Regions from separate parts of the Paenibacillus bovis genome, predicted to be linked through region 3. Evidence: predicted binding sites of a transcription regulator. Region 3 holds the regulator's gene; each other region holds the start of a gene.
What was found. The regulator Rex, encoded in region 3, represses fermentation and respiration genes when NADH is low (regulators of the CRP and FNR family bind a similar motif). The targets are predictions, from matches to a motif close to TTGTGAAATATTTCACAA.

Region 1 (2,278 bases), 2.2 Mb from region 3:
CATGCCGATATGGTACACAAAGTAACAATCGTACCACGCGGACGTGCTGGCGGTTATGTAATCATGATGCCAAAAGAAGATCGCACTCTCGTGACCAAACAGGAACTGCTGGATAAAGTAACCGGTCTCCTGGGCGGACGTGTAGCGGAAGAACTGTATATCGGTGAGATTGGTACCGGCGCATACAGTGACTTCCAGCAGGCGACCAGCATCGTGCGCAGCATGATCGTAGAATACGGTATGAGTGAGAAGCTTGGTCCTATGCAGTTCGGTAACTCGCAGGGTCAAGTATTCCTGGGACGCGATTTCGGACATGAGCAGAACTACAGTGATGCGATTGCCTACGAAATCGATCAGGAAATGAATCGCTTCATTACCGAGTCGTACGAGCGTTGTCGTGAGCTGTTGCAAAAGCACTCTCGCGAAATGCATTTGGTTGCACAGACATTGCTTGAAGTAGAGACACTGGACTTCGAACAAATCAAACATCTGATCGAAACAGGATCACTGGAAGGTTTGGGTGAAGGTACAACTGGCGGTAACGACAGCGGTCCTTCCGAAGGTGGCGAACCTACTTTTGACAGCATTGGCGACTCCCAGGTACGTCTTGAAAAAGACAACAACCCATCATCAGCTCCAGGAGCGGGCGGAACTATTCCAAACAATCCGACAGACGGTTCTGATGATAACCGTGGCTCTGGTGGCGGCACGCCGACCATCTAATTCCATACTATTTCCTTAAATTAAAAGCCTGAAGATCTTAGAGATCTTCAGGCTTTTTTTGTATAGGTTGGTAAAAGAATAAATAATCCTCGTTATGGATAGTTCCTTGCGCTAAACAACCGATCCGTATTTTGATGAAATAAATGTTAACTTTGCGCCCAATAACCGATTGACAATCCTATCAAGGATTGTGTACATTATTGGAGATGTTGATCACAATTTTGACACATTTCGCAGTCGACTACGAGATTTTTTTCACAAAGTAGGTTAGATCATCTATTCAATGATGAACGATAAACGTTCAAGATTGTGAAAACTGTCTCAAACTATTACAGGGAGATGAATTCATGGAAGCTCTGGCATTGGAGAAAAAGGCAGAACGTGATGCACAATTACGGGAGCGTCTGCTGCAGCTGAAAAAGGAACGAAATGCTATTATTCTGGCACATTATTATCAGCGGGACGAGATTCAAGAAGTGGCTGATTTTCGGGGAGATTCTTTTTTGCTGGCTCAAAAAGCAGCACAGACCGATGCGGATACGATTGTATTTTGCGGGGTTCATTTTATGGGAGAAAGCGCCAAAATTCTCGCACCAAACAAAACCGTCATTATCCCGGATGAACGAGCAGGCTGTCCGATGGCGGATATGGTCAATGTAGACGGACTGCGCCGGCTCAAGGAAAAGCATCCGAATGCCAAAGTAGTCACCTATATCAACTCCTCTGCCGATGTCAAAGCAGAAACCGATATCTGCTGTACGTCCGCCAATGCGGTCAAAGTTATCCAATCCGTCGATTCCGACGAAATTATCTGGGTGCCGGATAAAAACCTCGGTCACTATGTACAGCAGCATACCGACAAGAAAATGATCATCTGGGAAGGATACTGCAATACCCATGATATGCTCACTGTCAAAGATGTGATCGAGATGAGAGCCAAGCATCCGAATGCACAGTTTGTCGTTCATCCGGAATGCCGTCCCGAAGTAGTGGCATTGGGTGACTTTGTAGGTAGTACGACTGCGATTATTAAATATTGCCGGGAGTCGGACTGTCAGGAATTTATTGTGGGTACAGAAGATGGCACCGGCTATCAGCTGCGCAAGGACAGCCCGGACAAAGCATTTCATTTTGCCAGTAAATACCTGGTATGTCCCAATATGAAAGTAAACAACCTCAAAAAGCTCGTAAACTGCCTGGAAACAATGAAGCCGCAAATCTATGTACCACCAGCTATCGCTGACCGTGCACGAATCTCGCTGGAGCGTATGCTGGAAGTCTCTTCTTCCTAGAATCGGTCAATAGAAAGGCAGGCGTATAGGATGAATGCGGAATATAACCAGTCGGATAAAAAAGTGCATCATCATCTGGTGCAGACGACCACGGATATATTAATTATTGGCTCGGGAATAGCAGGTTTGTACACGGCTATCCTCGCAAGTGAACATAAGAACGTGCTATTAATCACAAAGAAAGCCCTTCTGGAAAGCAACACCCGTTATGCCCAGGGCGGTATTGCAGCAGTGATCAGCGATGACGACTCGCCCGCTTATCA
Region 2 (2,278 bases), 2.6 Mb from region 3:
TATACTCGCCATCGAGAATAGCGGAGACTGCGATAATCCGGTGCTCATCGTACAGAATCGAGCGGGCGATATGGGCGAGGGCATTGCCGATCCCGAACTGGGTGTGGCCTTTGCGGGTGAAAATTTCCCAGCCTGCATCCCTTGTCTTGAGCGCGACATCATCCAGACTCAGCTCCGGGAAGCGCAGCGCATGCTGTTCCATAATATGCAGCAGCGGCTTGCCGCCAATCGTCACATGCGACCAGGCGACAAATTGGGATTCGCCATGTTCACCGAGTACATAGCCGTGGACGCTGCGTGGATCGATAGAGAACACATCGGACAGAATCGTTTTGAGGCGGGAAGAATCGATAGAGGTACCTGTACCAATAATACGTTCGCGCGGCAGACCGGAGTACTGCCATGTGAGGTAAGTGACCACGTCTACCGGATTGGCCGCGATAATAAATATGCCGTCAAATCCACTGGCCATGATCGGATCGGTAATGTCGCGTACGATCTCGGACGCTTCATGTAGCAGGGTCATGCGGTCTTGTCCTGGTTTGGGATTGGGACCTGCTGTAATGATGACAATATCCATATCTCCGCAGTCATGCAGTGTACCAGCGTATACTTTGGTACGATGGGACGTAAAGTCCATGCAGTGCGACAGATCGAGCGCCTGGGCAACCGCCTTCTCATGGGTGCGTCCCACCATCATAATCTCGTCGGCAATCGACTGGTTAATCATTGAATAGGCACATCCTGCTCCGACCATTCCTACGCCGACAATTGCTACTTTTCTGTTCTTTTTACCCACGTTGTACAGCCCTCCTGCTATTTATAATCATGATATACTTTCTACCATGTCAAAAATTACATAAATTAAATCAGAAAGAATACATATTTGAATGTCAATTTACTTTCCATATCTACTATTATACATACTTTTACCAGAATGATAATAAGGAAATATGTCACAATAATTAACTTATTGCTTAAAAAAGATAGGAAATGGGTCTGGTATTCTATCCGTACAGAGATAAAAGCGAACAATACTGTCTATTTGTTTTTTGGAAAGCGAAATTAAAAAGAAAACAAACTGTCCAAAATAAAAAGCTCACCTATAAAAGAACAAGTTAACAATACATTTAAGCCAAAATGATCTATACCAGGAGGATAAACAAGGAGTTAACAACACAGACATGATATAGAAATAGATAAATTTCATCTTAATTTCAGGTAGAAAGGGTAATAATAAAAGGTGGCATGCCAATAATACTGGATAACGGGATGATTGGGCATGCGGATGTTCTATATTATGGAACGCAGATACTTATACTTTTGGGAGGAATCAACATGGCTGAAGAACAAAATGAATATATTGCACTGGCGAGTCGCCCGCAGGGTACACCTCAAATGGAGAACTTTTCGTTTAACAAGGCAGAACTGGGTAATCCGGAAGAAGGACAGCTGTTAGTGAAAACACTGTACGTCTCTGTCGATCCTTATATGCGTGGGCGGATGAAAGATGCCAAATCCTATGCGGCACCATTTCAGGTTGGAGAGCCGATTACCGGCGGGTCGGTCGGCAAGGTTCTGAGCAGCAAGCATCCTGATTACCAGGAAGGCGATATTATCGCAGGCGGCTGGGGCTGGCAGCGATATGCGATTGTAGACGGGAAAGGTCAGCGCAAAGTCGATCCGGAACTGGCTCCGATCACTACAGCGCTTGGCGTACTCGGCATGACCGGATTGACTGCGTATTACGGTACACTGCGTATCGGGAATCCGCAGCCGGGCGAGACGATGGTCGTATCCGGCGCAGGCGGTGCGGTCGGCATGATCGCCGGACAGATCGGCAAAATCAAAGGCGCACGTGTCGTGGGCATCTCCGGTTCGGATGAGAAGAACCGATATCTCAAGGAAGAACTGGGCTTTGACGAAGTGATTAACTACAAAACAGATCAGCCGATTCGCGAAGCACTGCAAAAAGCATGCCCGGACGGTATCGATGTCTATTTTGAAAATGTGGGCGGGGATATTACTGATGCTGTAATCGAGCAGCTCAACCGTAATGCGCGTATTCCACTGTGCGGACAAATCTCGCTCTATAATCAGGAGAATCCGGAGCTTGGACCACGTATTTTGCCGGCACTGCTGACCCGTACCGTACTGCTCAAAGGCTTCCTCGTAGGCGATTACGCCGATGAGAATGTACAGGCCCTGCAGGAACTGGGACAATGGGTACGTGAAGGCAAGCTCAAATACAAGGAAAATATTGTAGAAGGATTCGACC
Region 3 (2,278 bases):
TGTACGAATTTCTCGATAAATGCCGGCGGGCAAGTATACGGCGCATGTGGAGACATCATGGTTGTGATGCGGCCATTTGCCTTGCCATGCCAGTCACGTACGAATTGTACAGCTTGGTTCAGCTTCTCGTTCTGTTCTTCTTCAGAGCACAGACCAATAACGCCGCGCATCAGTACCGCACGCATACCCGACTGCTCTACCACTTCGGCCACACGTTCAGAACGGTCATACATATCGAGGAATGTCGTTGTACCGCCTTTGAGCATTTCCAGAACAGACAATGCTGTACCGGTGTAGACATCGTCACTTGTAAATTTGGCTTCCATTGGCCACATTTTCTCCTGCAGCCATACCTGCAGAGCCAGATCATCTCCATAGCCGCGCAGCAGGGACATCGCCGCATGACCATGACTGTTAACCAGACCCGGGATAAAGAACTGATGTCTGCCATCCACGATGGTCATGCCTTCCTGGTCAGCAGGCTCTTCTTCGCCCAGATAAGTAATCACATCGTTCTCGATGACCATATGTCCGTACAGTACCGATTTTCCTCCATGGGAAGCTGCAAAGATCCCGTTTTTGATCATCCATTTACTCGGTGAGTTGTTCATTCGTCTCTAATTCCTTTCCATCTTCAAGGTAGTAGGCCAGACTCAGCAGATCGGTAGTGAAATCTGCCGTATGCACACGCACATGCGGTGGTGTTTTCAGGATAATCGGCGCAAAGTTCAGAATCGCCTCGATACCTGCTTCGATCAGCTGATCAGCAACACGCTGTGCTTCGGTATTGGGTACGGTAATAATACCAACCCGGATATGCTTGGACTGCACAGTCTCGGACAGTTCATCAATCGGTTGCACAGTCAATGTATTAATCTGGGTGCCTACTTTCGGTGTATACGAATCAAACACGGCTACAATCTTCATCGTTTCCTGCAGATAGGCATTATAATTTGAAAGCGCATGTCCCAGATTACCTGCTCCGATCAGAGCAACATTGATCTGCTGATCCAGCTTCAGGATATGACGTATTTTCTCAATCAGATACGATACATCGTAGCCAATTCCTTTACGGCCAAAATCACCGAAATAGGCAAGGTCCTTACGAATCTGGGCCGGATTGAGGTCCAGTTTTTGTCCCAGTTCCTGCGAAGATACAGTGGGTACCTCACGGGTATGCAGCTCGTTCAGGTATCTTAAATAGACAGGTAATCTTCGCACGACCGCTTCTGATATTTTATCGGATTTCATGCTTGCTCCCCCTCTTGATTTGCAGCATCCTTTTCGTTCTCACGATGGCTCAGCCATTCCGCAATACGGGGAACCATTTGCTGCGTAGGCATATGTTCCATTTTGGGACCGGGCAGCGAATACAAGAAGTGCTTGCCATAATACGATTCAATGACCCGGGTATCATAGATAAGCACAATACCGCGGTCATTCGCTGTCCGGACCAGTCTGCCAAAGCCCTGTTTGAACCGGATAACTGCCTGTGGTACAGATAATTTCATAAACGGGTTTTTCTTTTCTTTTTTGAGCCGTTCACTTTTGGCTTCGACCAGCGGATGATTCGGCGGCTGGAACGGCAATCGCACAATCGCCAGACAGGTCAGTGCTTCTCCGGGAATATCCACGCCTTCCCAGAAGCTGCTCGTACCCAGCAGTACACAGGCCGGATGATCCTGGAAGCGTCGGGTCAGCTTGGTCCGGCTGCCTCCATCTACACCCTGTCCGAATACGGCAATATCACTCTGTGATAATTTCTCCTTCAGAGGCTCATACACCTGCTTGAGCATCCGGTAGGAAGTAAATAAGACCAACATGCGTCCACGCGTCGCTTCGGCAGCATCAGCAAGTGAACGAGCCAGCATACTGACAAAATGCTCGTCACCGACACTTCCCTTTACACTCGGGAAATCTCTTGGAATCAGTACAAGCGACTGTTCCCTGTAATTAAACGGCGATTCCAGCATCGACGTATTCAGCTTGCCTTGCTGCTCGGCTTCCTTGAGTCCCAGCTGTTCAATCATGTACTGGAAGTTCTTGTCGATCGACAGCGTGGCAGAGGTCAGCACGATACTTTTCTTTTTGTCAAAGAAATGCTCCTTGAGCTGCTGGCTGACATCTACCGGCACCGCATACATCTGGAGCGACTTGCTGCGATAATTGCCGTTGGCCTCATACCAGTAGACCGTATCTTCACTGTCCAGCTTGATGAAATGACGCAGATCATCCCGGACACCGGTCAGATCCTTGAACAGTCCCGACACATCTGTCA

Region 1: a site for Rex is predicted at 1,031-1,048, ahead of nadA (quinolinate synthase NadA). Genes of this name have one in related genera too.
Region 2: a site for Rex is predicted at 846-863, ahead of AR543_RS04770 (L-lactate dehydrogenase). Genes of this name have one in related genera too.

The regions. Positions count from the first base shown of each region.
Region 1 is NZ_CP013023.1:715,774-718,051, forward strand. It holds gene ftsH (ATP-dependent zinc metalloprotease FtsH) at 1-723, shown strand, start outside; gene nadA (quinolinate synthase NadA) at 1,071-2,015, shown strand; gene nadB (L-aspartate oxidase) at 2,046-2,278, shown strand, end outside.
Region 2 is NZ_CP013023.1:1,114,653-1,116,930, forward strand. It holds gene AR543_RS04770 (L-lactate dehydrogenase) at 1-799, opposite strand, end outside; gene AR543_RS04775 (NADP-dependent oxidoreductase) at 1,339-2,278, shown strand, end outside.
Region 3 is NZ_CP013023.1:3,872,992-3,875,269, forward strand. It holds gene AR543_RS16430 (amidohydrolase) at 1-611, opposite strand, end outside; gene AR543_RS16435 (redox-sensing transcriptional repressor Rex) at 592-1,251, opposite strand; gene dinG (ATP-dependent DNA helicase DinG) at 1,248-2,278, opposite strand, start outside.